Regions from separate parts of the Janthinobacterium sp. P210005 genome, predicted to be linked through region 2. Evidence: predicted binding sites of a transcription regulator. Region 2 holds the regulator's gene; each other region holds the start of a gene.
What was found. The regulator sigma-54, encoded in region 2, starts transcription at its own class of promoters, with help from an activator protein. The targets are predictions, from matches to a motif close to TGGCANGNAANCTGCTTT.
Positions count from the first base shown of each region.

Region 1: VPH40_RS25530 (TorF family putative porin) is a predicted target of sigma-54. The motif match lies at 7,038-7,055, and genes of this name have one in related genera.
Region 3: VPH40_RS06315 (urease accessory protein UreD) is a predicted target of sigma-54. The motif match lies at 8,632-8,649, and genes of this name have one in related genera.

Region 1 is NZ_JAZARC010000008.1:18,658-29,397, reverse strand. It holds gene ptsP (phosphoenolpyruvate--protein phosphotransferase) at 1-907, opposite strand, end outside; gene VPH40_RS25560 (HPr family phosphocarrier protein) at 952-1,221, opposite strand; gene VPH40_RS25555 (PTS sugar transporter subunit IIA) at 1,314-1,718, opposite strand; gene gshB (glutathione synthase) at 1,733-2,689, opposite strand; gene gshA (glutamate--cysteine ligase) at 2,787-4,085, opposite strand; gene VPH40_RS25540 (ammonium transporter) at 4,290-5,828, opposite strand; gene VPH40_RS25535 (P-II family nitrogen regulator) at 5,840-6,178, opposite strand; gene VPH40_RS25530 (TorF family putative porin) at 6,190-6,957, opposite strand; gene VPH40_RS25525 (accessory factor UbiK family protein) at 7,227-7,475, shown strand; partial or broken gene VPH40_RS25520 (YifB family Mg chelatase-like AAA ATPase) at 7,590-8,453, shown strand; gene VPH40_RS25515 (hypothetical protein) at 8,789-8,944, opposite strand; gene VPH40_RS25510 (hypothetical protein) at 8,979-10,740, opposite strand, start outside.
Region 2 is NZ_JAZARC010000002.1:186,634-197,373, forward strand. It holds gene VPH40_RS10825 (YqaA family protein) at 22-513, opposite strand; gene ilvA (threonine ammonia-lyase, biosynthetic) at 715-2,250, shown strand; gene queF (NADPH-dependent 7-cyano-7-deazaguanine reductase QueF) at 2,333-3,175, shown strand; gene VPH40_RS10840 (PTS sugar transporter subunit IIA) at 3,509-3,991, shown strand; gene hprK (HPr(Ser) kinase/phosphatase) at 4,028-4,963, shown strand; gene rapZ (RNase adapter RapZ) at 5,184-6,047, shown strand; gene VPH40_RS10855 (enoyl-CoA hydratase/isomerase family protein) at 6,048-7,133, opposite strand; gene hpf (ribosome hibernation-promoting factor, HPF/YfiA family) at 7,262-7,624, opposite strand; gene VPH40_RS10865 (RNA polymerase factor sigma-54) at 7,694-9,172, opposite strand; gene lptB (LPS export ABC transporter ATP-binding protein) at 9,177-9,932, opposite strand; gene lptA (lipopolysaccharide transport periplasmic protein LptA) at 9,932-10,513, opposite strand; gene lptC (LPS export ABC transporter periplasmic protein LptC) at 10,539-10,740, opposite strand, start outside.
Region 3 is NZ_JAZARC010000001.1:1,444,065-1,454,804, reverse strand. It holds gene VPH40_RS06340 (hypothetical protein) at 1-170, shown strand, start outside; gene VPH40_RS06345 (DUF2750 domain-containing protein) at 1-16, shown strand, start outside; gene VPH40_RS06335 (GNAT family N-acetyltransferase) at 175-654, opposite strand; gene VPH40_RS06330 (sensor histidine kinase) at 915-3,977, shown strand; gene VPH40_RS06325 (sensor histidine kinase) at 3,974-6,139, shown strand; gene VPH40_RS06320 (two-component system response regulator) at 6,315-8,537, shown strand; gene VPH40_RS06315 (urease accessory protein UreD) at 8,679-9,545, shown strand; gene VPH40_RS06310 (urease subunit gamma) at 9,571-9,873, shown strand; gene VPH40_RS06305 (urease subunit beta) at 9,967-10,296, shown strand; gene ureC (urease subunit alpha) at 10,298-10,740, shown strand, end outside.

The sequences.
Region 1 (10,740 bases), on a different contig from region 2:
GGCCCACGCCGCTGGCGCCCGATTCCAGCGCGAACGGGCAATCCTCGGGCAGTTCGATATTCGCCAGCAGGGTAATCGGGGTGCCGCACTTGGTGACGGCCGGCGTCTTTTTCAGCTTGCCCAGCTTCTTGCGCGCGCGCTGCATGGCCACCTGGCGCTCGCGGTACTGCTCCAGCACCAGGGGACTGGGGTTGGCGATCACCACGCCCGCGTCGCCGTCGATAATCAGCCAGTCGTCCTGCTCGATCAGCATCGACGCCTGCGACATGCCGACGGCCGCCGGGATATCCAGGCTGCGCGCGACGATGGCCGTGTGCGAGTTCTGACCGCCCACGTCGGTGATGAAGCCAATGAAGGAGCGGTCGCGGAACTGCAGCATGTCGGCCGGCGAGATATCGTGGGCGACGACGATCATCTGCGCCAGCAATTCATCGTCGGCGGCCGCTTTCGGCAGCAGCTGTTCCGTGCCCAGCAAGACCTTCAGCACGCGTTCGGCCACTTGCTGGATGTCGGCCTTGCGTTCGCGCAAATACGGGTCTTCGATTTCGTCGAACTGCGCCGACAATTCATCAATTTGCGTCAACAGCGCCCATTCGGCGTTGTAGTGGCGCGAACGGATGATGTCGAGCGGCGCTTCGGCGATCATCGGGTCCGACAGGATCAGCGCATGCACGTCGATGAACGCGCCCAGTTCCGTGGGGGCGTCCTTCGGCAGCTCGTTCCACAGGGTTTGCAGCTCCTTGTGGACGGCGGCGATGGCGTTTTGCAAACGCTGGACTTCCGCTTCGATCTGTTCCTGGGCGACCAGGTAGTGTTTGACGTCAAGGGCGGCCGGCGCCAGCAGATGCGCGCGGCCAATGGCGATGCCGCGGGAGACCGGGATGCCGTGGAGCGTGAAAGATGCCATGGGGTGACCTGTCGGAATGCGGCTGCGGCTGCGTTCGGCGGGCATTACTCGCCTTCGCCAAACCTGTCATTAATCAGGGCGGTGAGCGCATCGACACATGCCTGCTCATCATCGCCCTCGGCTTCCAGGGTCACTTTTGCGCCCTTGCCGGCGGCCAGCATCATCACGCCCATGATGGACTTGGCGTTGATGCGGCGCGCGTTGCGGGTCAGCCAGACGTCGCTCTTGAACTTGGCGGCGAGCTGGGTAAATTTGGCGGAGGCGCGTGCGTGCAATCCCAGCTTGTTGATGATTTCGAGTTCTCTTTGAATCATTTTTGTATGGTCTCTATCCCTGAATGCACTACGCTGATGACAATCTTGGCCTATAAAAACCGCCGCCTTCAGGGCGGCGGCCATGCACTTCCTTATTCTCCCACGCGGATGCGGTTATCGACGCGCACGGCGCCGCTTTGCGCACCGGCCAGCGCCATCTCCACCACCACGTCGAGCGTGTCGCGGCGATACGTGATGGCGCGCAGCAGCATCGGCAGGCTGATGCCGGCGATGACTTCCACCCGCCCCGCATCGGCCAGCTTGTTGCAGCAGTTCGACGGCGTGCCGCCCTTCACGTCGGTAATCACCAGCACGCCGGAGCCGTCGTCGAGGCGGCAGATGGCGTCCGACGCCAGCTTTTGCACTTCCGCCAGGTCCTGGTCGGCGACGACGTCGATGGCTTCAAACCGTTCCGTTGGCCCGCGAAACACATGCGCGCAGGCGGCGATGAAGGCCTGTCCCAGCGGTGCATGTGTCATGAGCAAAATCCCTACCATAGTCATTTCACCTTCTAGCGCTGCTGCGCTTGCGCAACGCCATGCTCGACGGCGTCGACAAACATGGCCGCCACGTCAAAGCCCGTCTGCTGCATGATTTCCTGGAAGCAAGTCGGGCTGGTGACATTGACTTCCGTCAGATAGTCGCCGATCACGTCCAATCCTACCAGCATCAGGCCACGCGCGGCCAGGATCGGGCCCAGCTTTTCCGCGATTTCCAGGTCGCGCGCCGTCAAGGGTTGCGCCACGCCCGTGCCGCCGGCGGCCAGGTTGCCCCGGACTTCGCCCGCCTGCGGGATGCGCGCCAGCGAAAACGGCACCGGCTTGCCGCCGATGACGAGGATGCGCTTGTCGCCCTTGACGATGTCGGGGATAAACCGCTGCGCCATGATGGTCTGCGCGCCATTCTCGCTCAGGGTCTCGATGATGGCGCCCAGGTTCAGGCCGTCGGCCTTGACACGGAAGATGCCCGTGCCGCCCATGCCGTCAAGCGGCTTGAAGATGACGTCCTGGTGCTTGGCGTGGAAGGCGCGCAGGCGCGCTTCGTTCGACGTCACCAGGGTCGGCGAAGTGAATTCGGAAAACTGGGCAATGGCCAGCTTTTCATTGTTGTCGCGGATGGCGGACGGCTTGTTGAAGACGTGCGCGCCCTGCTTTTCCGCCAGTTCCAGCAGATACGTGCCGTACACGTACTCCATGTCGAACGGCGGGTCCTTGCGCTCGATGATGGCGTCCAGGGTCGACAGGCGCACTTCTTCGGTGGAAACGACCTTGTACCAGTCGTGCTCGTCGCCCGTCAGCTCGATATGCTGTACCCGCGCCGTGACGATGCCCTCTTCCAGCGCCATGTCCTTCTGTTCGAAGGCGTACACGGCGTGGCCGCGTTTGGCCGCCTCGCGCATCATGGCGAAGGTGGAATCTTTGTAAGTCTTGAAGCCTGCCAGCGGGTCGGCAAGGAATGCAATTTTCATGGTGCGTCCAATCGGGGAGCCTGGATAAGGAATGCTTGATTCTAGCCGAGATCGCCAGGCGCGGTAGTCACCGCGCCTGGCAAGCCGCAGGGATGGATCAATACACCTCGGGATTCGGGTCCGTGCGCTCCATTTCCAGCGACGCGGCCAGCAAGGCCAGGCGCGCCACCACGCCATACACATAGAAGCGGTTCGGCGCGGCCGTGCCCGGCTTGGCCTTCAAGTCCGGCACGGCATGCTGCTGGGCAAATGCCAGCGGCACGTACTGCGAGCCGGGCGCGTTCAGGTTCTGGTCCACGCCCTTTTCCGCGTGCACGCGGTAGAAGCCGCCCACCACGTAGCGGTCGATCATGTAGACGACAGGCTCGGCCACGGCATCCTTGATGCTTTCAAACGTGGGCACGCCTTCCTGGATGATGACGTCGGTGACAACCTTGCCGTCCTTGACGATGGACATCTTGTCGCGCTGCTTGCGCGACAGGTCGCGCACTTCGCTGGCGTCGCGCACCGTCATGATGCCCGTGCCATACGTGCCCGCATCGGGCTTGACGATGACGAAGGGCTTTTCCTTGATGCCGTATTCCTTGTATTTCTTGCGGATCTTGGCCAGCAGCACGTCGACGCTGGCGGCCAGCGCATCTTCGCCCTCGCCTTCCTGGAAGTTCACGTCGCTGCACTTGGCGTGGAAGGGGTTGAGCATCCACGGGTCGACATCGATCATCTTGCCGAATTTTTTCACCACTTCATCGTAGGCCGTGTAGTGGTTGCTCTTGCGGCGCAAGGCCCAGCCCGCATGCAAGGGCGGCAGCAGGCTTTGCTCATGAATATTTTGCAAGATATCGGGAATGCCGTCCGACAAGTCGTTATTCAGCAGAATCGTGCACGGGTCGAAATCCTTCAAGCCCAGGCGGCGGCCATTGTTCAGGCGCACGAGGGGCTCGATGACGAGCATGTTGCCATCTGGCAACGCCAACGGTGTCGGCTGGGTGATGTCGGGCGACCACGAGCCGAAGCGCACGTGCAGCCCCGTCTGGCGGAATATCTGCATCAGGCGCGCCACGTTCTGCAGGTATTGCGGCGTGGTGTTGTGCAATTCCGGCACGATCAGCAGGTTGCGGGCATCCGGGCAATACTTGTCGATGGCGGCCATGGCCGCCTGCACGGACAAGGGCAGCATTTCCGTCGCCAGGTTGTGGAAACCGCCAGGGAACAGATTGGTATCGACGGGCGCCAGCTTGTAGCCCGCATTACGCAAGTCTACCGAGCAATAGAAGGGCGGCGTGTGCTCTTGCCACTCCATGCGAAACCAGCGCTCAATGGCCGGCGTCGCGGCCAGAATCTTTTTTTCGAGGTCGAGCAGCGGTCCGGTCAGGGCCGTGACGAGATGGGGAACCATAGTTACATCCTTAAATTATGTGCAGTATTCAAAAAAGCACACAGAACTGCCGACTATATTACCGTGTAAGTACCCCAAATCGGGGCAAAAGCCTTGTTTTAAAGACCTTTTCCATTCCCATAACGAAAAAAAGGCGCCTCAATGAGGCGCCTTTTCCAGCAGGACATGCCGCGCCGGGGCGCTGGCATGCCAGACAATTGCTATTTAGCCATGATACGCTTGCTCGCCGTGGCTGGTGATATCGAGGCCTTCGCGCTCTTCCTCTTCCGGTACGCGCAGGCCGATGACGATGTCGACCAGTTTATAGGCAACGAGGGAAACCAGGGCCGACCAGACGATGGTGGTGCCGACCGCTTGCGCCTGCACCCACACCTGGTGGCCGATCGAGTACGGATCCGCCGACATCTTGTTGGTGACATAGTCGAAGATGCCCTGGCCGCCCAGTTGTGGTGCAGCAAACACACCCGTCAGCAAGGCGCCCAGGATACCGCCCACGCCATGCACGCCGAATACGTCGAGCGAATCGTCGGCGCCGATCAGGCGTTTCAGGCCATTCACGCCCCACAGGCAGACGACACCGGCCAGCAAGCCGATGACCAGGCCGCCCATCGGGCCGACAAAGCCGGCCGCCGGGGTGATCGCCACCAGGCCGGCCACGGCGCCGGACGCGCCACCGAGCATGGAAGGCTTGCCCTTGGAAATCCACTCGCCAAATACCCACGACAGGGTGGCGGCAGCCGTTGCCAGCAAGGTATTGACGAAGGCCAAAGCCGCCACGTCGCCTGCTTCCAGCGAGGAACCGGCATTGAAACCGAACCAGCCCACCCACAGCAGCGAAGCGCCGATCATGGTCATCGTCAGCGAGTGCGGCGCCATCGATTCGCGGCCGTAACCGACGCGCTTGCCGATCATGATGGCCCCCACCAGGCCGGCGACAGCGGCGTTGATGTGCACCACGGTGCCGCCGGCGAAGTCCAGCGCGCCTTTTTGCCAGATCCAACCCGCCTTCAAGGCTTCGCTGGCCGAGGTGGCGGCATTGGTGATCAGGTCAGGACCGGTCCAGAACCACACCATGTGGGCCGCTGGCAGGTAGGCAAACGTGAACCACAGCACGACGAAGGCCAGCACGGCGGCAAACTTGGCGCGCTCGGCAAAGGCGCCGACGATCAGCGCGCATGTGATGGCGGCAAACGTGCCCTGGAAAGCGACGAAGACGAACTCGGGAATGACGACGCCCTTGCTGAAGGTGGCGGCGGCGGCAAACGTGCCCTTGGCCGGATCCCAGATGCCGTTCAGGAACAGGCGGTCGAAGCCACCGAAGAAGGCGGTTTTTTCCGTGAAGGCAATCGAGTAGCCGTAGATGCACCACAGGACGATGACCAGCGCGAACACCATGAACACCTGCATCAGCACCGACAGCATGTTTTTCGAACGCACCAGGCCGCCGTAGAACAGGGCCAGGCCGGGGATCGTCATCAAGATCACCAGCAAGGTGCTGATCATCATGAAACTGGTGTCGCCCTTGTTGGCAACGGGCGCGGCGGCTGGCGCGGCAACGGCCGGGGCCGGAGCGGCGGCAGCCGGTGCGGCTGCGTCAGGCACGGGCGTCACGGCCGGGGCGGCAACGGCCGCGGTCGTGGCCGCCTCCGTCTTGGCGGGCGCATCGGCAAAGCTCGGCGTGGCGACGCCAAACGCACACAGACAGGCTATCCCGGCTAGCAATTTTGTTATATTTTTATGCATCAATATTCCCCTTAGAGCGCTTCGTTGCCGGTTTCACCGGTACGGATGCGGATGACCTGTTCCAGGTTGTAGACGAAAATCTTGCCATCACCGATTTTACCGGTACGCGCGGCGCCTTCGATCGCTTCGATGGCCTGGTCGACAATGGCGTCATCGACGGCCGCTTCAATCTTGGTTTTTGGCAAGAAATCAACGACATACTCGGCGCCACGGTAGAGTTCCGTGTGACCTTTCTGGCGGCCGAAACCCTTGACTTCCGTGACGGTAATGCCTTGCACATTGATAGCCGACAAAGCTTCGCGTACTTCGTCCAGTTTGAACGGTTTAATGATTGCAGTAATCATTTTCATGGCTGTCTCGCTTAAAAGGTTTTCGATACGGTCAGCACGAGACCGGATTTCGCCAGATTCTTGCCATTCGGTGCCAGCGATACGATATTGGCCTTGACGACCGCCAGGGCAACGGTCGCCATGCCGAAGTCCTTGGTCACGCCGATCTTGTAATCGCTGTAGCTGAGGGAATCGTTGTGTTCTACCTTCTGGCGCCCGGCGTGCAGATTCAAGATGTAACCGTCGTGCACCTCGACGTTGGCGCCCACGTCGAGGTAGCCGCTGTTCTTGCTGTCGGCCACGCCGAACAGATTGGTGGTCGAATGCGAGTACTTGATGTACGCGGGGCCATAACCCAGCTGGCCGTACAGCTCGAAGGTGTTGGCATTGGTGCTCAGTCCATTCGATGGGTAGAAGTAGTACAGGCCGCCCACGTCATAGGTAAAATCCTTGCTGATCTCGCCCCGCTTGCCGCCGTAGATATCCCATTCCAGATTGGTATCGCCGCCGCCGTCCTTGATCCATTTGATGCTCGACAGCCAGGTGCCCACATACAGGCCCGTCGGGTTATGGGTATAGTCGGCACCGCCGCTGATGGCCGGGTTCAAGCGGCTTTGCGAGATGCCGCGGTAACGGTAATCGCTGGTCAGCGCCACGTTGTAGCTCACCACGTTATCAGGTACCGCTTCGGCCACAGCAGGCGCCGCCACTGCATCCTGGGCCATGGCGCTACCGCACAAGGCGGTCATGGCCAGCGTCAACGCTGCAGCTAAAGTCATGTTCTTGGACAGATTCTTCATGGCGATTCCCTTTTATTGAACTTTTAAAGCGGTTGAGGTTTAAAATCTTGGCTGGAGATCACAAAGCGTTCATACCTTCTTTAGCAGAATACGTGCCAGCTCTATTGCCACCTTGACAGGTGCATTTCCGTCCATACATACCCTGCACACGGCCAGGAATGCGGCAACGGACTGCTGAAGCACAATGAAGCGCCCAGTTTCGCACCAGATTAACGCTGCTGTGCACCGCAATGGTGCGATGCACAGGCCGCACCATAAAAGGACTGACCATGGACATGAATACCTTCTTTAACGACTTGCAGGGCAAGATCCATCAAGCCATCGAAAACTCGCCGGCCAAGGATATCGAGAAAAATGTGAAATCGATGATGACCCAGGGCTTCGCCCGCCTCGATCTCGTCACGCGCGAGGAATTCGATATCCAGGCGCAAGTGCTGGCCAAGACCCGTGCCAAACTGGATGCACTGGAATTGCGTCTGATCGAACTGGAAACGCGCCTGAACGATCCAAAAGCCTGAACCGCTGCTGCACGCAGGGCGCCGTAATCGGCGACCTTGCTGGCATACCTCAAGCCTCACACCTTTTCAAGCGCTAGACTGATCCTGCCCGCGTCCGCGCTACAGGGGAGTCTGATGAGCCTGGCCGTCCTGAAAAGCCGCGCCCTGGCCGGCATGGAGGCGCCCGAGGTAAGTGTCGAAGTCCACCTTGCCAATGGCTTGCCTTCGTTTACGATTGTCGGCCTGCCGGATACGGAAGTGAAGGAGTCGCGCGACCGTGTGCGTGCCGCGTTGCAAAACTGCGGCTTCGAGATGCCGGCGCGGCGCATCACGGCCAATCTGGCGCCGGCAGACTTGCCCAAGGAATCGGGCCGCTTCGACTTGCCCATCGCACTGGGCATCCTGGCTGCCTCCGGCCAGTTGCCGGGCGACCAATTACAGCACTATGAATTCGCGGGCGAACTGTCGCTGTCTGGCCAGTTGCGTCCCATCCGCGGCGCCCTGGCCATGACCTTTGCCATGCAGCGCAGCCAGTCGGGCACGCCACGCGCCTTCATCCTGCCGCAGGCGAACGCGGACGAGGCGGCTCTCGTCAGCGATGCCTGCATCTATCCCGCCCACAGCCTGCTCGAGGTCTGTGCGCATTTTGCCAGGCACGCCAGCCAGACTGCCCTGCAACGCCACCAGCCCGTGCTGGCACCGCACGCTTTTCCCTATCCCGACTTTGCCGACGTGCAAGGGCAGCTGCAGGCACGACGCGCACTGGAAGTGGCGGCAGCGGGCGGTCACAACATCCTGATGGTGGGACCACCGGGCGCAGGCAAGACCATGCTGGCCAGCCGCTTCCCTGGCGTGCTGCCGCCCATGAGCGATGAAGAGGCGCTGGAATCGGCGGCCGTGCATTCGCTGGGCAGCCACTTCAAGGTGGAGCATTGGAAACGGCGGCCCTACCGCGCCCCGCACCAGACGGCGTCCGGCGTAGCCCTGGTGGGCGGCGGCTGTCAATTACATTTAAAAACGCGAATATAACAAGTAAAAGAACGACTGGGCTCGGCGACTACTAAACGGCACCATTTTCTGCCGACATAGTTGTTTGCGGCGCGTCAGCGCAAAGCCCAATGCTTTGAACAGCTGCACGGCAAGTGAACAGGTCCGCACCATAGCAGACATCAAGTCTCATGCCGCATTACAGGCTCTCTGTACGAAGAAGTCTTTATCTCGCAGGCATCGGGCTGCGGTGCTGTCTTCGGACGATGCGCCAAACCGCACGCGGCAACACCTGCCACAAGCAACGCCATCGCTGCACTTTCGGCACCTGTTGGCCAACGCTGTTCTCACAAAAAACCATAGAAGGCGGCGAACAGGGTCTCGAACACGATCATTTGCCCGATCAGCGTGAGCGGCAAGACGCGGCTGACGTAATTCCAGAAGCCGTTGCCGATAATCGAGCAGAAGATCGCTATGCCGGTAACGACGGCTGCGAAGTACATCCAGTCCCCAGAATGATGCGTCGAAGTGCCACGTCTAATTTGCCACATGTCTTAATCGAATGGCACTCTTAAGGAAAAAATCCTTCAACTTGGACTCTGAAAGCAGGGGAGAGCCTTTTTCCTTCTCATGCTCATATGTCTGAAAACCGATATCATCACCGTCAAAAGCTGGTGGTAGTCTTTCGTCGAGCCGCCTACCTTCTGCCAAGGCAATTGCTGACAAGGCTTTTTCAATGGCGGCAATACGTCCGGATGAAGGCGCTTTTATCAGCACAGATTTATAGGTATCGCTGGTCCGTGCCTCAATCTCAATCCAGTGGTAAAACTCTTCTTTAAACTCCAGCTTCAGAACCAATGCTGTGCGGTAATGAGCGGTATGTCGATCCCGAGGACGATCATATATAGTGGGCCAGCCACCTCTAGGACGCAATTTCCCTGCTTTAAGAGATGCGTCGTCAATAAAGCGCCAACACTGATGTCCGTTACGGGTTTCTGCTTGCCCATCACGTCGAGGTTTGACAAGTGAGACTGACGTTAAAAAGTAAGAATCCTTTAGCCTGAGCAGGCTATCTAGCATAGTCTTCAGGCGATCATTCTCCTGCCGCATGACAGCGGAGGCTTCACCGCGCGGTCCAGATTTCTTAGACCTGTTGCGCACGCCGGTTGACACTTCGCGCCCATCCTCTTCACTAAACGGACCAGCAGGTCGTCCGGCGTGCCGTTTGCTGTATTCCTTGAGTAAATTGACGTAGGTAGGACCGCCATCCAGCCAATCACTTGAGACGCCTGAAATCTTCGTTTTTGACGTATCGTCACTAGCATCTATATCCGAACGTATGACAGTGTGCTGGTCACTCAACTTCACTGCCTGGCTTCTTGAAAATGGCGGTGGCGAATCGACATTTTCGATGCTCTTACCAGGTTCCGAGTCATTCTCACTATGTCGGCCAATCACCGGATAGTGCGACGGCCAAGACGTACCAGTTATTTCTGTTACGAAATATTTTTTGTCTTCACGATTCTGCTCTTCCTCATCTTTGTAGTACCAACTACGCAGCGGCAGACATTTGATTCTAAGCTTAAGCGGCTCGCGTAGTGCCTGGTAAGGGATCCGTGCACTTGCATACCACGGTTCCAACTCTTTGCGCTTCCTATCAATGATGCTTTGAGTGTGAATCGCATTTGCCTGCGCGCGACCGTACGGATCAAAGTACAAAACCGCTAGGAGGCCGGCAAACTGGCGTCCGATATCGCGTCTTAAGACGACGTTCCATCCCCCTGTTACATCATCTATACCGGTTTGCAGGAGACCTGAAGTCTCATTGAGCATTATCACGTTTTCTAGCTTGTCACTCCAAGGGCCTGATAGAAAGGCATTGGCGATATCACTGTGGCATGCATAGAACGCTTTAAAGATAGTCGTGCGCGGTATCACATAGGTGTCGACACCCTTGGTTGTACGCATATGCAGAACGACTACCCGAGAATCCTTCAGATTGACGTTGTCTCGCTGATGATGATACAGGCCCGAAAACTCGAAAGCGTTAAGTATCTGATAGTTGCCGCCCTGCCAGCCATAAGGGGCGGAAATTGGCTGGCCGATCGTGAATTCTAACGAGTCGCTTTGCCCAGGCAAGAGCGATAGCAGCGCAGTATGAGCCGGTAACTGCGCAACACGTACGCCGTCGCAATAGACATCGCCGATGCTGATGGTGACCAGGCTACTAGCAAAGATACGCGCAAAGGCATACTCTTGCTGAGCGTCTCTGCCTGCTCGAAAGCCGAGGATGCTTTTG
Region 2 (10,740 bases):
TACGCCCCGTTTGCACCCACTTTACGCCAGCATTTGTCCAATCCGGTGCCATACGCCATCGGGCACGTACAGCAGCAAGCCCGTCATGGTCAGGTAGCGCGCACACTTGCCGACGGCCATGTAGGCCACGCTGGGCCAGAACGGCAGCTTGAGCCAGCCGGCCAGGGTGCACAGCGGGTCGCCCACGATGGGCAGCCAGGCCAGCAGCATGGTCTTGGCGCCATAGCGGGCCAGCCAGCGGAACCAGCGCGTGTCGCGTTCCTTGGCAAACGCCTGCTTGGCCCGGTAGCCCATCCAGTAGTCAACGACGCCGCCCAGGGTGTTGCCCAGGGTGGCGACGCCGATGGTGGCCCAGAACAGCGCGGGATTGGCCTTGATGACGGCAAACACGGCCGGTTCCGAGCCGAGCGGCAAGAGGGTGGCGGAAATAAAGCTGATCAGAAAGACCGATGTCAGCCCGACTTCCGGTGCTGCGATCAGCTGCAGCAGCCAGGCGATTGCGGATTCGATCATGGAACACTTCGCGATGCAGTAAGGCTCTCCATTATAATGAAGAGCAGCTTGCGCGCCGCACAATCCGCGCCGGCCGGCACAGGCCTACCCGCCCGCAGTTCCACAGAGCATTATTGTCGCCAGGCTATCCGCCGCGGCGCCGCCGCTATCGCCCGACACGCTCCAGACCCTTTCTGGCCCAGAATCACTTGCTTGCAGACTATGAACATCGACTACCTCAAGAAAATCCTGACCGCCCGCGTCTATGACGTCGCTACCGAAACGCCGCTGGAACTGGCCCCTGCCCTGTCGCAGCGCCTGAACAACCAGATTTACTTCAAGCGCGAAGACATGCAAAGCGTGTTCAGTTTTAAGATTCGTGGCGCCTACAACAAGATGTCCAAGCTGAGCGAAGCGGACCGCAAACGGGGCGTGATTTGCGCCTCGGCCGGCAACCACGCCCAGGGCGTAGCCCTGTCGGCCGCGCGCATGGGTTGCCGCGCCGTCATCGTCATGCCGACCACCACGCCCCTGGTGAAGGTCGAGGCGGTCAAGGGACGCGGCGGCGTGCACGTGGAAGTGGTGCTGCACGGCGAGTCGTACACGGATGCCTACAACCATGCGCTGACCCTGGAAAAGGAACAGAAGCTGACCTTCGTGCACCCGTTCGACGATCCGGACGTGATCGCCGGCCAGGGCACGATCGGCATGGAAATCCTGCGCCAGCACGCCGGCCCCATCCACGCCATCTTCGCGCCCATCGGCGGCGGCGGCTTGATCGCCGGCATTGCCGCCTACGTGAAACAGATTCGCCCCGACATCAAGATCATCGGCGTACAAAGCGTCGATTCGAACGCCATGGCCCGTTCGCTGAAAGCGGGCGAGCGCGTGACCCTGAACGATGTGGGCCTGTTTGCCGACGGCACGGCCGTGCGCCTGGCCGGCGAGGAAACCTTCCGCCTCGTGCAGGCGTATGTCGATGAAATCATCACCGTCGACACGGACGCCATCTGCGCCGCCATCAAGGACGTGTTTACGGATACGCGCAGCATCCTGGAGCCGTCCGGCGCGCTGGCCATCGCCGGCGCCAAGGCGTATGTGGAACGGGCCAGCTTGACCAAGCACCCTGTCAACAATGAAACCCTGGTCACCATCGCCAGCGGCGCGAACATGAATTTCGACCGTTTGCGCTTTGTCGCGGAACGGGCCGAACTGGGCGAATTCCGCGAAGCCGTGTTTGCCGTCACCATGCGCGAACAGCGGGGCAGTTTCAAGCGTTTCTGCTCGCTCATCGGCGCGCGCAACGTGACGGAATTTAACTACCGCATCAGCGATGAAAAAGCCGCGCACGTGTTCGTCGGCATTCAAATTGCCGACCGACATGAATCAAGCGTGCTGGCGAAGACTTTCGAGGAACACGAATTCAAGACCCTGGACCTGACCCACGACGAGCTGGCCAAGTCGCACATCCGCCACCTGGTGGGCGGCAAGAGCCGGCTGGCACAGGACGAGTTGCTGTACCGCTTCGAGTTCCCGGAGCGCCCGGGCGCCCTGATGCGCTTCCTCGACAGCATGGCGCCGAACTGGAATATTTCCCTATGCCACTACCGCAGCCAGGGCGGCGACGTGGGCCGCATCCTCATCGGCCTGCAAGTGCCGCCCGATGAAATGGGAGAATTCGCCCGCTTCCTCGATACCCTGGGATACCGTTACTGGGATGAAAGCAGCAATCCCGTCTATAAGCTGTTCCTGGGGTAAGCATCACCTCCCGGCGGCGGCTACTCGCCGTCGGGAGAATTAGGCTACCATGCGTGCTTGACTGAATTCACGCCACACGACCATGACCACCACCAACGACCTCGCCGAACAATCCCCGCTGGGCAAAAGCTCCGCCTACCGCACCGATTACGCGCCGGAACTGCTGTTTCCCATTCCGCGCCAGGGCAAGCGCGACGAGCTGGAATTGCGCGGCACATTACCGTTCTTCGGCCTCGATATCTGGAATGCGTATGAGCTGTCGTGGCTGAACCAGCGCGGCAAGCCGCAAGTGGCGATTGCCAAGGTCAGCGCGCCGGCCGATTCGCCGAACATCATCGAATCGAAGTCGTTCAAGCTCTATTTAAACTCGTTCAACCAGACCAGGCTGGACAGTCCGGATGCGCTGCTGGCCTTGCTCAAGCAGGATTTATCGAAGGGTTTCGGCGCGCCCGTGCAAGTGGAACTGACCTTGCAGGACGATTTCGGCAAGCTGAAAATGGGCGAATTCGACGGCGTGCTGCTCGACCGCCTGGACCTGGAAATCACGCAATACACGCCTTCGCCGCTGCTCTTGAAGGCGGCGCTCGATGAAGCGCCAGTGGAAGAAAAACTCGTCTCGCATTTGCTCAAATCGAATTGCCTGGTGACGGGCCAGCCCGACTGGGGCAGCGTGCAGATCGAGTACGCAGGACCGCAGATCGACCAGGAAAGTCTGTTGCGCTACCTGATCGGTTTCCGCGAACACAACGAATTCCACGAGCAATGCGTAGAGCGCATCTTTGTCGATATCTTGCGTCAGTGCAAGCCTCAAAAACTGTCCGTGTATGCGCGCTACACGCGCCGCGGCGGCCTCGACATCAATCCCTGGCGCAGCAACTTCAGCACCGGGGCGATGCCGGGCAATCTGCGCAATGCGCGCCAGTAACGCCAAACAACACCCCGCAACCATGCCAACAGGAATGTTGGCTGTGTTTTAAAACAACGTTGCAGTAGTGCCGCAGAGCATGTCAAAGACGCTGAAAAATCGGAAAATCGGCATTCGGCGGCGGAAAAACCGGCGCACCGCGTGTTTTTAATCAAGAAATAGCCGATACACGCCGATGTTATTTTTTTGCTAAAATGATGACCACGTGGGCTGTAGCGCCCACTGCGCTCGCAGCGGGCGTATACTGTTGAGAATTGGCGTTACAGGCCGCCGAAACAGGCCTATAATTCGGCTCGCAAGCCCTCTGCGCATTGCACCATTTCATTGAGTGTCATGACTAATCTTAGCAAAATATTATCCCTCGAGAACGTCCTGCTGGACCTGGAAGTCTCCAGTAAAAAGCGCGCCTTCGAGCAAGCCGGCCTGATCTTCGAAAACAATTACGGCATCGCCCGCTCTACCGTCTCGGACAATCTGTTTGCCCGCGAACGCCTGGGCTCGACCGGTCTGGGCCATGGCGTGGCCGTGCCGCATGGCAGGGTCAAGGGCAGCAAAACCTTGAAAGCGCCGCTGGGCGCCTTCGTGCGCCTGGCCGAGCCGATTCCATTCGAATCGCCCGATGGCAAGCCCGTCAATCTGCTGTTTTTCCTGCTGATTCCAGATCATGTCACCCAGCAACATCTGGAAATCCTGTCGGAAATCGCCGAAATGTTTTCCGACGACGCCTTCCGCACGGCCTTGGCCACGGATCCGGAACCGAAATCCGTGCATTCGCGCATCGTCAATTGGCAACCCAGTCTGCAAGCGGCAGGTTAAACTTCAGGTATTCCTCCACTCCTGAAGAAGACTGCCATGTTGCAAACGCCGCTGACGATACAACGCCTGTACGACGATAATCGTGAAAGTCTGCAACTGGGCTGGTTCGCCGGCTTCCCCGGCGGCGAGCGCCTGATCTCGGGCGACGTCTCGTCGGCCGCCGACCAGGTGGGCCACTTGAACCTGATCCATCCGGGCCGCATCCAGGTCTTCGGCCACCAGGAAATCAATTATTACCAACGCCTGAAGGTCAACACGCGCACCCACGTGATCGGCGAACTGATCGCCGGCGGTCCGCCCGCGCTGATCATCGCGCAAGGGCTGGAAACGCCGCCCGACATCCTCGCCATCTGCGACGAGCAAAACATTCCCCTGTTCTCCACCCCGCTGCCGGCCGCGCAAGTGATCGACTTCCTGCGCGTCTACCTGTCGAAAAAACTGGCGCAGCGCATCATCATGCATGGCGTGTTCATGGACGTGCTGGGCGTGGGCGTGCTGATCACGGGCGACTCGGGCTTGGGCAAGAGCGAACTGGGGCTGGAACTGATCTCGCGCAGCCACGGCCTGGTGGCCGACGACGCCGTCGAATTTTCGCGCATCGCGCCCAACATGATCGAAGGCCGCTGCCCGCCCCTGCTGCAAAACCTGCTGGAAGTGCGGGGACTGGGCTTGCTCGATATCAAGGCCATCTTTGGCGAAACGGCCGTGCGCCGCAAGATGCGCCTGAAGCTGATCGTGCACCTCGTGCGCCGCAACGCGCTGGAAGAAGAAGTCGAGCGCCTGCCATTCCTGTTCCCCACGGAAGACGTGCTGGGCTTGCCCGTACGCAAGGTGGTCATCCCCGTCGCCGCCGGCCGCAACATCGCCGTGCTGCTGGAAGCGGCCGTGCGCAATACGATTTTGCAACTGCGCGGCATCGATACCTTGCAGGAGTTCATGGAACGGCAGAGATTAGCAATGAGTGGCGACTAGTCTGCAGTGGAGTTCACCCTTGCAAGGGCGAACCGTTGCGCAGGCACGCAGCAGTGCTGCGTGAATTCCCTGCTTCACCAACGACTTGCCATGAGTGGCGACTAGCGTTGCAAGAAGCACGCCCTCTTTTGTTTAACCAATACTACAGTCCAAATTGCAATAATTTGTAAAGATAGTTGCCTTGGGAGCGGAGCGCCGGTCTTTATTGTATGATCGGGTTATGCATATCGTCCTTATCACCGGAATATCCGGCTCCGGTAAATCCGTCGCGCTCAATGTGCTGGAAGATACCGGTTACTATTGTGTCGACAACCTGCCACCGGCCTTGCTGCCCAGCCTGGTGCAGACCCTGCTCGACGAAGGTACACCGCAACTGGCCGTCGCCGTCGATGCGCGCAGCGCCGAGTCGCTGACCAGCCTGCCACACAATGTGGCCCTGCTGCGCGACCAGGGACACGACGTCAAGGTCATGTTCCTGACAGCCACCACGCATTCGCTGGTGGCCCGCTTCTCGGAAACGCGGCGCAGCCATCCGCTGTCGCACGAATTGCGGCCGAACCAGAATCCGGCCAGCCGCCGCACCCTGATCGAGTGCATTTCGGAAGAGCGCGAACGCCTGTCGACCATCGAACAGCTGGGCCATGTGATCGACACGTCGGAACTGAGCGCCAACAAGCTGCGTGCCTGGATCAAGGATATCGTCGCCTCCGAACGCGCGCCGCTGACCCTGTTCTTCGAATCGTTCGCCTTCAAGCTGGGCGTGCCGCTGGACGCCGATTTCGTCTTCGACGTGCGGGCCTTGCCGAACCCCTATTACGACCTGGCCTTGCGCCCCCTCGATGGACGCGACGCACCCGTGATCGCCTTCCTCGACGCGCAGCCCAGCGCGCTGGAACTGCTGGCCGACATCCGCGCCTTCATCGAGAAATGGTTGCCGTCATTCAAGTCCGACAACCGCAGCTACCTGACGGTAGCCCTCGGTTGCACGGGCGGCCAGCACCGCTCCGTGTACATGGCGGAGCGGCTGGCGCAATATTTCGGCCCCAACGAGCGTGTGGTACTGCGCCACCGCGAGCGCAGCTAGTTAATCGAGGTGGCGCAGCGGATGCGCCGCGGCCGGCCAGACGGGCGTAAAGAAGCGCGCCACCATGGCCGCGTCGACTTCGTCCAGGCTGGCGGGGTTCCAGCGAGGGGCATTGTCCTTGTCGACCACCAGCGCGCGCACGCCCTCGAGCACTTCGCCATGTTCGAAATTGTGGCGTACGACTGTGCGCTCCAGGCGCAGGCAATCGGCCACGCCCAGGTGGGCGCCCCGCTGCAGCAATTCCAGGGTCACCGACATCATCAAGGGCGAACGCAGGCGCATGGCCGCCAGCGCCTTGGCGGCGAACGCACTGTCGTCCTGCGCCAGCGAAGCCATGATGGCCGCCACGGAGCCGGCGCTGAAATGGCGGTCCAGCGCTGCGCGCGCCGTGGCCAGGGGAGAAACGCCTGCCTCGGCCTGGAATGGTGCCGCCAGCGCCTTGATGGCCACCGGCAAGGCCTCGCCCGGCGTCGATTCAAACAGGTCCAGCAGCGCCCCTATCTGCGCTTCGGGCAGGCAGACATCGGCCAGGCCCGTGTACAGGGCGTCGGCCGCGTTGATCGTCAAGCCCGTCAAGCCCAGGTACAGGCCCAGTTGGCCGGCCAGGCGGGACAGGAAATAACTGCCGCCCACGTCCGGGAACAGGCCGATATTGACTTCCGGCATGGCCATGCGCGTGCGGCCCGTCACGATGCGCAAGCGGTTGCCTGGCCCGGCTTGCGCCACGCCCATGCCGCCGCCCATCACCACGCCATCCATCACGGCGATATACGGTTTCGGGTAAAAATGAATTAAATGATTTAAAGCATATTCTTCCGTAAAGAAATCTTCCAACAGGGCGCTGCCGCCTTGCGGCGTGGCCAGACCCGCATCGTAAAAGAAACGGATGTCGCCGCCGGCGCACAGGGCTTTGTCGCTGCTGGAGCGGATCACGACGGCGTCCACCTGCGGATCGTCGCGCCAGGCCAGCAGGGCCGCGCTCAGGGCACGCACCATCTCCAGCGACAGGGAATTCAAGGCTTTCGGACGGTCGAGCACGATGTGCCCGGTGCGGTTGCGGATGGAAGTCTGGACGAAGTCGCTCATGGCAGGCAGGAAAGAAGTGAAAGTGCGAATATTCTAATGCCTGCGCGGGGAACATTGCGTTCCGCTGGGCGCAAAAAAGGGCGCAATGTGCGCCCTTAGTTGATCACAACTGCTGGAAGCGGGTGGCCTTAGACGGCGACGACGGCTTCTTCCTCGGAGTTGTCTGGCAGATGCTTGATCGCCTCTTTACCGTGCCCTTGCACTTTGGTTTTGTATTTCATCACTTGCCTATCGAGCTTGTCGATCAGCGTATCGATCGCGGCGTACAGGTCGTGCGCCAAGCTTTCCACATAGACAGTCTTGCCGCTCAAACGCAGGTTGACTTCAGCCTTTTGACGTTTTTCTTTCTCTTTGAGGTTATCCACGGTCAGAATCACGGCGATATCGATGACTTGATCGAAATGACGTTTCACGCGCTCCAGCTTCGTTTGTACGTATTCACGGATGGCTGGTGTCACTTCGAGATGATGTCCGCTGATGGTGAGATTCATACACACTCCTAAAGATGATCGGGTTCGTGCGGTCCATCCTATCCGGCCCGCAGAGGAACCGAAAAAAACTTACAAACACTTACGCAGGCTCACTGGCGGAATTTTTAATGCTTCCCGGTATTTGGCAACAGTACGTCGCGCAATCACCATGCCTTGTTCCCCCAGCATGTCCGCAATCTTACTGTCGGATAAAGGATTTTTAGGGTCTTCTGCTCCTGTCAGTTGCACGATCAATGCCCGTATCGCCGTCGATGACGCTTCGCCCCCCGCTTCGGTGGCGACGTGGCTACCAAAGAAATATTTCAACTCGAACATGCCGTGCGGGGTCAGCATGTACTTTTGAGTTGTTACCCGCGAGATAGTACTCTCGTGTAAACCCAGTGTATCAGCTATTTCACGGAGCACAAGGGGGCGCATGGCAACGGCCCCATGCGAGAAAAAGTTCTTTTGTCTTTCTACTATCGCCTGTGCCACGCGCAGGATCGTGTCGAAGCGCTGGCGCATGTTCTTGATCAGCCACTTGGCCTCCTGCAACTGTGCGCCCATGGCGCCCTCCCCCTTGCCCTGCTTGAGCAAGTTGGCGTACATGGCGTTGACGCGCAGGCGCGGCATGACGTCGTTGTTCAAGGTCACTTGCCAGCCATTGCGCGCGCGCTTGACGACGACGTCGGGCACCACGTAATCGGAAACGTCCGAGGCGAACACGGCGCCCGGATGCGGATTGCACTGGCGAATCACCGTCTGCGCTTCGCGCAAGTCTTCATCGTCGCAATCGAGGGCTTTTTTCAGCTTGTTGAAATCGCGCTGGGCAAACCAGGCCAGGTGCTTTTCCACGATCACGAGGGCCATGCGCCGCGTCACCATGGCGATGTGCGGCAAGCGCTTGATTTGCAGAGCCAGGCATTCGGACGCGTTGCGCGCGCCCACGCCCGGCGGATCGAAACTTTGCAGCAGCGACAAGGCCGTGCGCATCTCGTCGGCGTCGATTTCCAGCTCTTCCGGCAGGCGCGCCAGGATGTCGTCGAGCGACTCTTCCAGGTAGCCATTGTCGTCGAGCGCGTCGATGATCAGCTCGACCAGCGCGCGGTCGCGCAATTCGAGCACCGTCACGCGCATCTGCTCCATCAGGTGTTCGCGCAGAGTGCAGTGATGGGCCTCCAATTGCGGACGCGAATCTTCGTCGTCGGGCGCCTTGCCCCGGCTCGCCTCACTCCAGTCGCTGTCGCCGCCATCCGCGGCGGCCGGGCTGTCGCCCCCCTCGCCGTCAAACGCTTCCGCTTCGGCCGGCGCTACGGGCGCCTCCTGGCCTGGTGGCTGGGGCGGCGCTTCGGCCGGTGCGGCCGTGGAGCTCAAGGCCCCGTCGGACAGCAGGCGCAGCGAGCGGTCGAGCGGATCATCGAGGCGTTCGAGCAAGGGATTGTCCGTCAGCAATTGCTCGAGTTCCTGGTGCAATTCCAGAGTAGACAATTGCAACAGGCGTATCGATTGCTGCAACTGCGGCGTCAGTGCCAGGTGCTGCGAAGTGCGCAGCTGCAATGATTGTTTCATTGGCTTACATGCGGAAGTGTTCGCCCAGATAGACCCGGCGTACCGACTCGTTCGCAATGATGTCGTCGGGGCGTCCCGACGCCAGCACCGAGCCCTGGTTGATGATGTAGGCGCGGTCGCAAATACCCAGCGTCTCACGCACATTATGATCGGTGATCAGCACGCCGATATTGCGCTCCTTCAAGAAACGCACGATGCGCTGGATCTCGATCACGGCGATCGGATCGACGCCGGCGAACGGCTCGTCGAGCAGCACGAAACGGGGATCGGTGGCCAGCGCGCGGGCGATTTCCACGCGGCGGCGTTCGCCACCGGACAGGGACAGCGCCTGGTTCTCGCGCAGCTTTTCAATCTGCAAGTCGGCCAGCAATTTATCCAGCCGCTCCTCGATCTCGGCCTTCGTCAGCGGGCGGCCTTCGACGGTCTGGATTTCCAGCACGGCGCGGATATTGTCTTCCACCGTCAGCTTGCGGAAGACGGACGCTTCCTGCGGCAGGTAGGACAGGCCCATCTGCGCACGGCGGTGGATCGGCAGGCTGGAGATATCCACGCCGCTGATATCGATGCTGCCACCATCGGACGGCACCAGGCCGACGATCATGTAGAACGAGGTGGTCTTGCCGGCGCCGTTCGGGCCCAGCAAGCCCACCACTTCGCCGCATTCGACTTGCAGCGAAACATCATGCACGACTTGCCGCTTGCCATAGGTTTTTTGCAGCCCGCGAACGATCAGGGTGCTGCCGCAACGTGTATTTTCCATTATTTCTTTCCTGGCGCGGGCGTGGCCGGCGCTTTCTCCGCTGCCGGCGCCTTGGTCTTCGGCTGGATCACCATGCGCACGCTGCCGCCATCGGCGGTGCTGGTGCCGCTGTTGGAATTTTCCATCGCAAATTCTTCCTTGCGGCTGTCATACGAGATGAAAGCGCCATTGGCCACATCGGTGACTTTCGCGCCTTCCAGGCGCGTCAGCTTGGCTCTGGAAAACAGTTTCACCACTTCCGTCTTGTTGTCGTATTCCACGCGCTCCGCTTCGCCTTCGACCCACAGGTCGCCCGCGCCATCACGCTTCTGGCGGAAGGTCGCAAGCTTGCCGGGATCGGCCCAGAAGGTGATGAACTGGTAGCCTTGCGGGTCTTCCGTGATCAGGGCCCGGCCCGCCTTCATGGTCAGGGTCCCCTTGACCAGCACGACGTCGCCCGTCAGGGTGCGCACCTGCTTGACGTCATCGACGTGGCCGCTGCGTGCCGTGATGACGGCTTCCTTCTCGGAATCGGCCTTCTCGGCATGCGCCGCGCCCATGATGGCCAGCGAAAATACGGTCAACAGCAAGATGTTCTTCATAGTATGGTTTCCTTGTTTCATTCTGTCATTTTGCCGCCGCGGCCGGGCGCGGTTTCGGCGGGAGGACCATGCGCAGCGCATTCTGCACTTCCACCACGCCGGTGGCGTTATTCGCCTTCATGCCGACGCCATTGATGCGCGAGGCGCCCGTCAGGATATCGACAGGCACGTCCGTTTCCATTCTTTCCTCGTCCGGGAACACCGTCAGCGCTTCCGTCTTGACCGTC
Region 3 (10,740 bases), on a different contig from region 2:
AGAGCAATATGAATGAGGAACGCCTGGACGCCTGGTATGACGGCTCGGCCATCTGCCTGATCGCCGTCGGCGCGCAAGGCGACCCGCTGGACCTGGGCGGCGACGAGGTGCGCGCCCTGATCGCGAAACTGCAGCAGTGCCTGGCCGAGTCCGAAGCTGGCCAGGACTGAAGGCTCAGGCGGCCGCCAACGCCTTTTCCATCGCCACGCTGGCCAGGCTGATGCCGCTGGGGTGCGCATACGCTTCCTCTCGCAAGGAAATAAACCCTGCGGCCCGGTAAAACGGCACGGCATTGAGCGATGCGGACAGGTGCAGACGCGCAATGCCGTGTCCGCGCGCCAGCTGCTCCAGCGCCGCCAGCAGCCGCTTGCCGATGCCGAATCCCGCACGCGCCGGATCGACGAACACGGCCTCCACTTCCTGTTTGTCCGCATCGAGCATAGCGTAGCCGGCAATGGCTTCTCCCTGCATCGCCACGACGCCGCCACCCGCGGCCAGCATGGCGGCATACGCCGGCGGCACAGGCGTAGCCGTCCACGCAGTAATTTGCTCCGGCGCATAATGCGTGGCGCAACTGACGCGCACGGCCACCGTGCGCAGGGCCCACAGGGCATCGATATCGGAATCAAGGGTGGGACGCAGGGTGATGGTCATGGACGCTTTCCGGGCAAAAGGCCATGCTAGCGCAATGGCTGGCAGCAAGCCAGCAAGAGTTCATGCTGCGCTCAGCCAGCAGATGAGCGGCGGCGCCTGGGTCATATAGAAAGACATGGCAACCACCAAAAGATTGCCCTAAGGAATAGACTTGCCCCTGCAGTTGACGTTATCATGTTTTTGTAAGTGTCGGTGGCTGAGCAGTCAGCGCATAGTTGAAACATGGTGACAGGCGGGGGTGAGCATGGGCATGGCGAAGGATGCGTGAGGTGCCTGGCGGCGGGCTGGGCAGGGCAGCGGTGCGCCGCTGTGGCTGCGCATTGCTGCTGGTATTCTGTGTTGCCGCGGCCCCTGCCGCCGTGCCGGCCGCGACGCCGGCCTCGGCGGCGCCGCACCAGGGGCAGCGCGTGCTGTTTCTCAACGCTTACGATTACGGCCGCGCCGGTGTGGAATCGTACACGCGCACCTATGTGGCCGCCATGGCCGCCGCGGGCCTGGCCAGCGAAGACATCATGGTCGAGCACCTGAACCTGAATACCCAGGGCGACCCGGCGCTGCGCAATGAGATGCGCGATTTGTTGCTTTTAAGATACACCAAGATGATGGGCCGCAAGGCCGACCTGATCATCGCCATGCAGCAGCCGGCGCTCGATTTGTTGCTGTCGGACCTGGCGCCGCTGGCGCGCGGCGTGCCCGTGCTGGCGATCAATACCTCGGGCAAGGCCTTGCCGGTCGGTAGCCCGTCTTCCATCTGGCAGCAAAAGGCGAATGTCGATTTTCCCGGCACCCTGGCGCAAGCCATGGCGCTGTTTCCCGACACCAAGACCATCGTCATGGCCGTCGGCGCCAGCGAGGCCGACCAGGCCCTGAAGCGCAACATGCAGCAGGCGGCGCAGGCGTGGCAGGGCAAGGTGACCATGCGCTACCTCGATGACCTGACCCTGGAACAGATGCGCGCGGCCGTGGCGCGCTTGCCCGCCGATACGCTGTTGGTGGCGGGCAATGTCAACCGCGACGTGGACGGCAACATCGCCACGCCGGTGCAGTTTGCCGCCCAGCTGGCGCGGCTGGCCAATGTGCCCGCCTTTGGCATGTATAACGCGACGGTCGGCAAGGGCATCCTGGGCGGCTCCATCCTGCACATCGAGCGGGCCGCGCAGCAGGTGGCGCAGATGTCGCTGGCCGTGTTGGCCGGCAAGGCGCCTGCCGCGCCGGGCGCCCTGCTGCCGCCGGCGCACCCGGTGCCCATGTATGACTGGGAACAGCTGCAGCGCTGGGATGCGGATATCAGCCGGCTGCCGCCACACACCCTGTTCTTCAACCGTCCGCCGCAACTGTGGCACGAGCACCGCGTCGCCGTGCTGTCGGCCGGCGCCGTATTTCTCGCCATGGCGTGCATGCTGAGCGCCTTGCTGCTGCAGCGCCGCCGCCTGCGCCGCGCCGAGAGCGATGCGCGCGAAAGCGAGCAGCGCTTCCGCATCCTCGTCGAGCATGCACCCGAAGCCATCGTCGTATATGACCTGGACCTGGACCGCTTCATCGACGCCAACAGCAGCGCGCAGCGCATGCTGGGGATGCCGCGCGAAGCGCTGCTGGCGCGCGGGCCGTTCGACCTGTACACGGGCGAGCAGCCCGATGGCCTGCCGCTGGGACTCATGATGGAAGAGCATCTGCGCCGCGCCATGCTGGGCGAACCCATCCTGGTCGAGCGCAATGTGCGGCGCGCCGACGGCAGCATCTTTCCCTGCGAAGTGCGGCTGGTGCGCTTGCCGATGGAAGGGCGGCGCCTGGTGCGCAGCGGTATCGTCGACATTTCCGAGCGCAAGCACGGCGAGCAGGAATTGCTCGGCTACCGCGACCACCTGGAAGAGCTGGTGCAGCAGCGCACGGCGGCCCTGTCGGTGGCCGTCACCGAGGCCGAATCGGCGAACCGCGCGAAAAGCGTCTTCCTGGCCAACATGAGCCACGAATTGCGCACGCCCTTGAATTCCGTGATCGGCTTTTCGCAGATGATGGCCGATTCGAGCAGCATGTTCGAGGAAGAAAAGCATAACCTGGCCATCATCAACCGCGCCGGCCATCATTTGTTGACCTTGATCAACGATATCCTGGAATTGTCGAAAATCGAGGCGGGCCGCATGCAGCTGCAAGCGGGGCCCGTGGACTTGAACGGCTTGCTCGACGAGGTGCTCGAGATGGTGCGCATGCGCTCCGGCGACCAGGGCATCGCGCTGCGGCTGGAGCGTTCCGGCGTGCCGCCGCTGGTGCGCCTCGACGGCGCCAAGCTGCGCCAGGTGCTGCTCAATTTGCTGTCGAATGCGCTCAAGTTCATCGAGCAGGGCAGCGTGACCCTGTCGCTGGCCTGCCAGGCAGACAAGGATGGGCAAGTGGCGCTGGCGTTTGCCGTGCGCGATACGGGCAGCGGCATCGCGCAAGAGGACCTGGAACGCATCTTCGAACCGTTCGTGCAGGCCGACAGCGCCGTGGCGCAGGCCGGCACGGGACTGGGGCTGACCATTTCGCGCGAATTCGTGCGCCTGATGGGCGGCGAGCTGCGCGTCGAGTCGACCTTGGGGGCCGGCTCCGTGTTCCACTTCGACTTGCGCGCGCCCTGCGTGCAGTGCCCTGCCGCCGCACCGCTGGCGCCGGGCCGCGTGGCGCGCCTGCCGGCGGGCCAGCGCGGGCGCACGGTGCTGCTGGTCGACGATGACGACAACTGCCGCAAGCTGCTGGCCGGCTTGCTGGCGCCGCTGGGCTTCCAGCTGCAGGAGGCGGCCGGCGGCGTGCAGGCGCAAGCCATGCTGGCGGCGCAGCGCTACGACATGGTGCTCAGCGACTGGCGCATGCCGGACATGGACGGCCTGGCGCTGACGCGCTGGCTGCGCGCGCAGCCGGCGCTGGTGCAGCCGCGCCTGGTGATCATGACCGCCTCCGCCTTCGAGGAAGAAAAGCAGGAGGCGCTGGCCGCCGGCGCCGACGGCTTCCTGCGCAAGCCGATCGAACAGGAACACCTGTTCGCCATGCTGGAGCAGCAACTGGGCGTGCGCTTCCAGCGCACCGCCGCCGCGCCGCCGCGCGTGCCGGCGGCCGCCTTCGACCTGCAGCAGGCGCTGGGCCAGCTGGGCGCGGCCGAACGGCAGGCGCTGCTCGAATCCGTGCGGGCCCTCGATTTGCGGCGCAGCGCCATCGTGCTGGCCGGCGTGGCGACCAGCCTGCCGCAGCTGGCTGCGCACATCGCCGCCATGCTGGAACAGCATCAGTACCAGCCGCTGTGCGCCTTGCTGGCGCAGCTGGCCAGCGAACCGCAGGGCGAAGACGCATGACGGTTCACGCATCCAAGGGCGCGCGCCTGGGCGGCGTCTCCATCGTGCTGGCCGTCAGCGTGGCGCTGACCTTTGTCGTCACCGCGCTGCTGCTGGTGTTTGCCGTGCTGTTTTACCAGTCCGAACGCGAGCAGCGCTGGCAGCAGCTGCACCGCAGCCTGGCCCTGAGCGCGGACCAGCTGGCCGTGGCCATCGAACTGCCCTTGTGGAATCTCGATGAAAAGCAGATGCAGGCCATCATGCGCAGCACGCTGGGCAAGCGCGACCTGGTGGCCAGCTCCCTGACGCCGGGCATCGGCAAGGAAGCGCTGGTGCTGCGCCGCACCGCGACCGGCGCCATCGGCAGTTTTTCCTCGCTGTCCGCGGAACCCGGCTGGCTGGTGCAGCGGCGCCCCGTGACGATGGGCGGGCAAGTCATCGGCAACGTGGCCGTGTATGCGACGCCGGCCCTGTTGCACGCGCAGCTGCGGCAACGCGCGCTGGGCATCGGTGCCATGATCGTGGCGCTCGACGTGATCCTGGTGGCCAGCATCTGGCTGCTCATGTGGTGTCTGATGCTCAAGCCCTTGAAGGCGATCGGCCAGTATGCGGCCGGCGTCCAGGCAGGGCAGAGCGAAGCGGCCGGCACGCCGCCGAAAGCGTGGTTCCTGGGCGAGCTGCGCACGTTGTACCGTTCCATCCGCGACATGGTGGCGCTGCTCGACAGCCGCTACCGCGCCTTGCAGCGCAGCGAGGAGCGCGTGCAGATGGCCACCGGCGCGGCCAGCATCGGCATCTGGGACTGGAGCGTCATCAACGATGCCTTGCAGTGGGACGAGCAGATGTATGCGCAGTTCAAGGCCGATGCGAACAGCGCGATGGCGCCGGCGGCGATCTGGCGCGCGGCGCTGATGCCGGACGATGTGCCGGCCGCCAAGGAGGCCCTGCGCGCCGCGCTGGGCGCCGGCCAGGCCTTCACGCACGAGTACCGCATCCTGTGGCCCGATGGCGCCATCCGCTACATCAAGGCCGATGCCGTGATCTTCCGCGACGGGCAGGGGCGGCCCATGCGCCTGGTGGGCTCGAACTACGACATCACGGCGCACCGCGAGGCCGAACTGGAACTGCTGCGCCACCGCCATCACCTGGAAGAACTGGTGGCCGAGCGCACGAGCGCCCTGTCGGTGGCCGTCAGCCAGGCGCAGGCGGCGAACCGCGCCAAGAGCACCTTCCTGGCGAACATGAGCCACGAACTGCGCACGCCCTTGAATTCCGTGATCGGCTTTTCGCGCCTGATGGCCGCCTCGCCGAACATGCAGGACGATGAAAAGCGCAACCTGGCCATCATCCACCGCTCCGGCAATCATTTATTGACGTTGATCAATGAAATCCTCGAACTGTCGAAGGGCGAGGCGGGGCGCCTGCACGCGCAGACGGCCGTGGTGGCGCTGGCGCCCCTGCTGCAGGAAGTGATGGACATGCTGGGCATGCGCGCCGAGCAGCAGGGGCTGGCCTTGCGCCTCGATTGCGCCGACGTGCCGGCGGCCGTGCTGCTCGACGCGACGCGTCTGCGCCAGGTGCTGCTGAACCTGATGTCGAACGCCGTCAAGTTTGCCGGCGGCGGCGAGGTCGCCTTGCGCGTGCGCGGCGAGCGGCGCGATGACGCCACGTGGCGCCTGTCGTTCGCCGTCAGCGACACGGGCATCGGCATCGCCCCGGAAGACCAGCAGCGCATCTTCGAGCCTTTCGTGCAGGCCGACAGCGCGGGACCGAAGGATGGCACGGGCCTGGGCCTGGCCATCTCGCGCGAATTCGTGCAATTGATGAAAGGCGAACTGACGGTGGAATCCATGCCGGGGCAGGGTGCCACCTTCCGTTTCAGCATACCCGCGCAGGCGGCCGAGGCGCCCGTGGCGGCGCCCGTGCCGCTGCCCGCAGTGCCGGCGCCCGAGGCGCCGCCGGCATTGCGGGCGCAAGACTTGCTGCTGCTGGCAGGGGAAGAGCGCGCCTCCTTGCTGGTGGCGCTGCGCGAATTGAACCTGGCCAGGGTGGCACTGCTGCTGGGCGCCTTGCCGCCGGCGGCCGCGCCCGTGCTGGCGCCGCTGCAGGCGATGCTTGACCAGCATCAATACCGTCAGCTGTGCGACTTGCTGGAGAATGAGGGCGCGCTGGCGCACGCTTGAAAAGTGTGGGCTGACAACATCGGATTCGCTGAAAAGACGGACTAAGTGCCGCCGATGGATGGTGCTAAATTGCAATAAAGATTATGATGATAGTACGTAGTTCATCGCAAAGAAATGTCTTGTCCAGCGCGGCAACGGACCGCCGCGCCTCATCCAAAGCTGAGAGAACTGCTACATGCACCGCGATTTTTCGGAAGTGAATTCGAAGGGCGAAGTACTGATCGTTGAAGATACGCCGGCTTCGCTGAAGCTGTTGAGCGATTTGCTGGGCGGCGCCGGCTATGCGGTGCGCCAGGCGCCGAATGGCGAACTGGCCCTGTGGACGGCCCAGGCGCGCCCGCCCGAGCTGATCCTGCTCGACGTGCGCATGCCCGGCCTCGACGGCTTTGAAGTGTGCCGCCGCCTGAAGGAGATACCGTCCCTGCGCCAGGTGCCGGTGATCTTCCTGTCGGCCCAGTACGACACGGACGACAAGGTGCGCGGCTTCGCGCTGGGTGCCGTCGATTTCATCGCCAAACCCTTCCAGGCCGAGGAAATCCTGGCCCGCACGGACGCCCACGTGCGCCTGGCGCGGGCGCAGCTGCAGCTGGCGCAGGAGCGCGCCAACCTGGAACGGCGCGTGGCCGAACGCACGGCCGAACTGGAGCAGGTGGCCAGTACGCTGGCGCGCGAAGTGCAGATCCGCCGCGCCAATGAAGAATTGCTGCGCCTGTCGGGCCAGGTCTTCGAAGCGACGCAGGACGCCATCCTGATCACCGATCCGGCCGGCGTCATCGTCACGGCCAATCCCGCCTTTACGCGCATCACCGGCTACGCGGCGCAGGAAGTGGTGGGCACGGACATTTTGCGCCTGCACGCCGAATACACGGGCGAGGCCGTGCTGCTGGCCCTGCGCCAGGGCTTGCGCAGCAGCGGCTGCTGGTCGGGCGAGGTGCAGACGCGGCGCAGGAGCGGCGACACCTATCCCTGCCTGCTCAGCGTCTCCACCGTGCACGGGCCCGACGGCGCCGTCGTCAACTACATCGGCGTCTTCCTCGACATCAGCGAGCGCAAGGCCGAGCAGCATCTGATCGATTTCCTCTCCTACCACGACGCGTTGACGGGCTTGCCGAACCGCGTGCTGCTGCGCGAGCGCTTCGAACAGGCGCGCGCGAACGCCCTGCGCGAAGGCCAGCAGGTGGTGCTGATGTGCCTGGACCTGGACCGCTTCAAGAACATCAACGATTCGCACGGCCAGGCCGTGGGCGACAAGGCGCTGCAAGTGGTGGCGCGTTTCCTGTCCGGTTGCGTGCGCGAAGGCGACACGGTGGTGCGCCAGGGCGGCGACGAATTCCAGATCCTGCTGCAGGACGATGCCCTGCTGGGGCGCACGCTTGCGCTGGCGCAAACCATCCTGGCCGGCTTGCGCGAGGAACTCAGCGTCGATGGCGAGCGCCTGGCGCTGACGACCAGCATCGGCATCGCCATGTGCCCGGCCGACGGCGACAGCCTCGACGACGTGCTGCGCCACGCCGACACGGCCCTCGTGCGCGCCAAGGAAATGGGGCGCGACCATTACGCCTTCTTCACGGAGCGCATGGGCAGCGACATCCGCGCCCGCCTGGCGATGCAGCAGCAGCTGCGCGGTGCCATCGGCCGCGATGAATTCGAAGTGCACTACCAGCCGCAGATGTGCTTGCGCACGGGCGCCTTGCTGGGCGCGGAAGCCTTGCTGCGCTGGGATAACCCGGTGCTGGGCAAGGTGCCGCCCGGCCTGTTCATCGCGCTGGCCGAGGAATATGGCTCGATCACGGCCATCGGCGAATGGGTGCTCGAAAGCGTCTGCGCGCAAATCCGCGCCTGGCACGACGCGGGCCTGGGCAGCATCAAGGTGGCCGTCAACCTGTCCGGCAAGCAGTTCGCGCAAGACCGCACGGTGCCGTTCGTCGAGGCGGCCTTGCGTAAATACGCCATCGCGCCTGCCTGCCTGGGCATCGAAATCACGGAAAGCACGGTGATGGGCGACCCAGACAAGGCGGTGGCGGCCCTCACGCGCCTGAAGGATATCGGCGTGGGCATTTCGCTTGACGACTTCGGCACCGGCTATTCCAGCCTCGGCTACCTGAAACGCTTCCCCATCGACGTGCTGAAGATCGACAAATCGTTCGTCGACGACGTCACCACCAGCAGCAGCGATGCGGCCATCGCCCGTTCCGTCATTTCGCTGGCGCATAACCTGGACATGCGCGTCATCGCCGAAGGCGTGGAAACGCGCGAGCAGGTGGATTTTTTGACGGAACACGGCTGCGACGAAATGCAGGGCTATTATTTCAGCCGCCCCCTGGCCGCGGAAGCCTTCACGGCGCTGCTGCGCGAACGGCGTGTGCTGACGGTGGCGCCGGCAGCCGTGTCGGCATAAGCACACCCCGCGCCGCGCCTGCACTGTAATCGCACTGATATGGTGCGGGCGCCGCAATGCGGTGCATGATTCTCACGTTTCTTCCCTCTGGCGCTGGCATGCATCCTGCTTTGTAGATCGTTATTTACACGATTGCAGTGCATGCCAGACAGCCCACATTTCGCAACGCCTACTGCCGCCAGCGCGCACAGCGCCTGGCAGGCGCATTTGCGCCTGGGCTTTGCGCTGCACGATGGCGTCAGCCGTCTCGTCGAGCGCACGCACAGCGGCCCCCTGCGCGTGCAAAAGCCCCTGTATCCGGAAGGCGATGCCGTCTGCCACGCCATCATCATCCATCCGCCCGGCGGCGTGGTGGGCGGCGACCAGCTGGCCGTCGACGCCACGGTGGGCGAGGGCGCGCACGCCTTGCTCACGTCCCCCGGCGCCGCCAAGTGGTACCGCGCGAACGGCCATGTCTCGGGCCAGCACCTTGTGCTGCGCGCCGGCAGCGGCGCCGCCATCGAGTGGCTGCCGCAGGAAAGCATTTTCTTCGACCAGGCTTGCGTGCGCCTGCGCCACGAGGTGGAACTGGCGCCGGACGCCGGCTATATCGGCTGCGACATCGTCTGCCTGGGCCGCGGCGCCTCGGGCGAAATATTCAACACGGGCAGCATCAGCCAGCAGGTGCAGATCCGCCGCGGCGGCAAGCTGCTGTGGTGGGAGCAGGGCGTGCTGGCCGCCGGCGGCGCCCTGATGGCCAGCCCGCTGGGACTGGGGGGCCACACGGTGTGCGCCACCCTGATCGCCGTCGGCATGCCCGTTGCTCCCGCCGTGCTGGCGGCCGTGCGCGAGATCGCCGTGCCGGCCGGCGCCGCGTTTGGCGCCACACACATGAAAGCGCTGGTGGTGGTGCGCCTGCTGTGCGGCGACAGCGAGGCGGCGCGCCGCATCATGCTGGCCGCCTGGCAGCTGCTGCGTCCCGCCATGCTGGGACGCGACGCCGTCGTGCCCCGCATCTGGAATACTTAATCAGGAAAGAAGCGCAAGGAAAACCATGGACCTGACTCCCCGCGAAAAAGACAAGCTGCTCATTTTTACGGCTGCGCTGCTGGCCGAACGGCGCCTGGCGCGCGGCTTGAAGCTCAATTATCCGGAAGCGGTGGCCCTGATCAGCGCCGCCATCATGGAAGGCGCGCGTGATGGCAAGTCGGTGGCGCAGCTGATGTCGGACGGCACAAAAATTCTGTCGCGCGCCGACGTCATGGACGGCATCGCCGAGATGATCCCCGATATCCAGGTGGAAGCGACTTTCCCCGATGGCAGCAAGCTGGTGACCGTGCACCACCCGATACCGTAGTTTTTCGAGCGGCCAGGGCGCCACCCGCGCCGTGGCTGTTTTTGCGCCGGCGACCGGCCGGCAAGCATAACGCGATCTTTGAAGGAGCCCCTCATGACCCCAGGCGAATACAAATTGGAAGAAGGCGAAATCAGCCTCAATGCGGGCCGCGCCACGGCTACCGTGGTGGTGGCCAACCGGGGCGACCGGCCGATCCAGGTGGGCTCGCATTTCCACTTTTTCGAAGTCAACCCGGCGCTGGCTTTCGAGCGCTGGCGCGCCTACGGCATGCGCCTCAATATCACGGCTGGCACGGCCGTGCGCTTCGAACCGGGCCAGCAGCGCACGGTGGAACTGGTGGCGCTGGCGGGCGAGCGCAAGGTCTACGGCTTCAATGGGGCAGTGATGGGTGAACTGCAAGACACTCCACCGGGAAAGGATTGAGATGGCCAGCATTCCCCGCAGCGCGTACGCCGAAATGTTCGGCCCCACCAAGGGCGACCGCATCCGCCTGGCCGACACGGAACTGTTCATCGAGATCGAGCATGACTACGCGATCTACGGCGAAGAAGTGAAATTCGGCGGCGGCAAGGTGATCCGCGACGGCATGGGCCAGTCGCAGCGCTGCGCGGCCGAGGTGATGGATACCGTCATCACGAATGCCGTCATCCTCGACCACTGGGGCATCGTGAAAGCCGATATCGGCCTGAAAAACGGCCTGATTTTCGGCATCGGCAAGGCGGGCAATCCGGACATCCAGCCGGGCGTCACGCTCCCCATCGGCGGCGCGACGGAAATCATCGCCGGCGAAGGCATGATCGTCACGGCCGGCGGCGTCGACACGCACATCCACTTCATCTGCCCGCAGCAGATCGAGGAAGCCCTGAT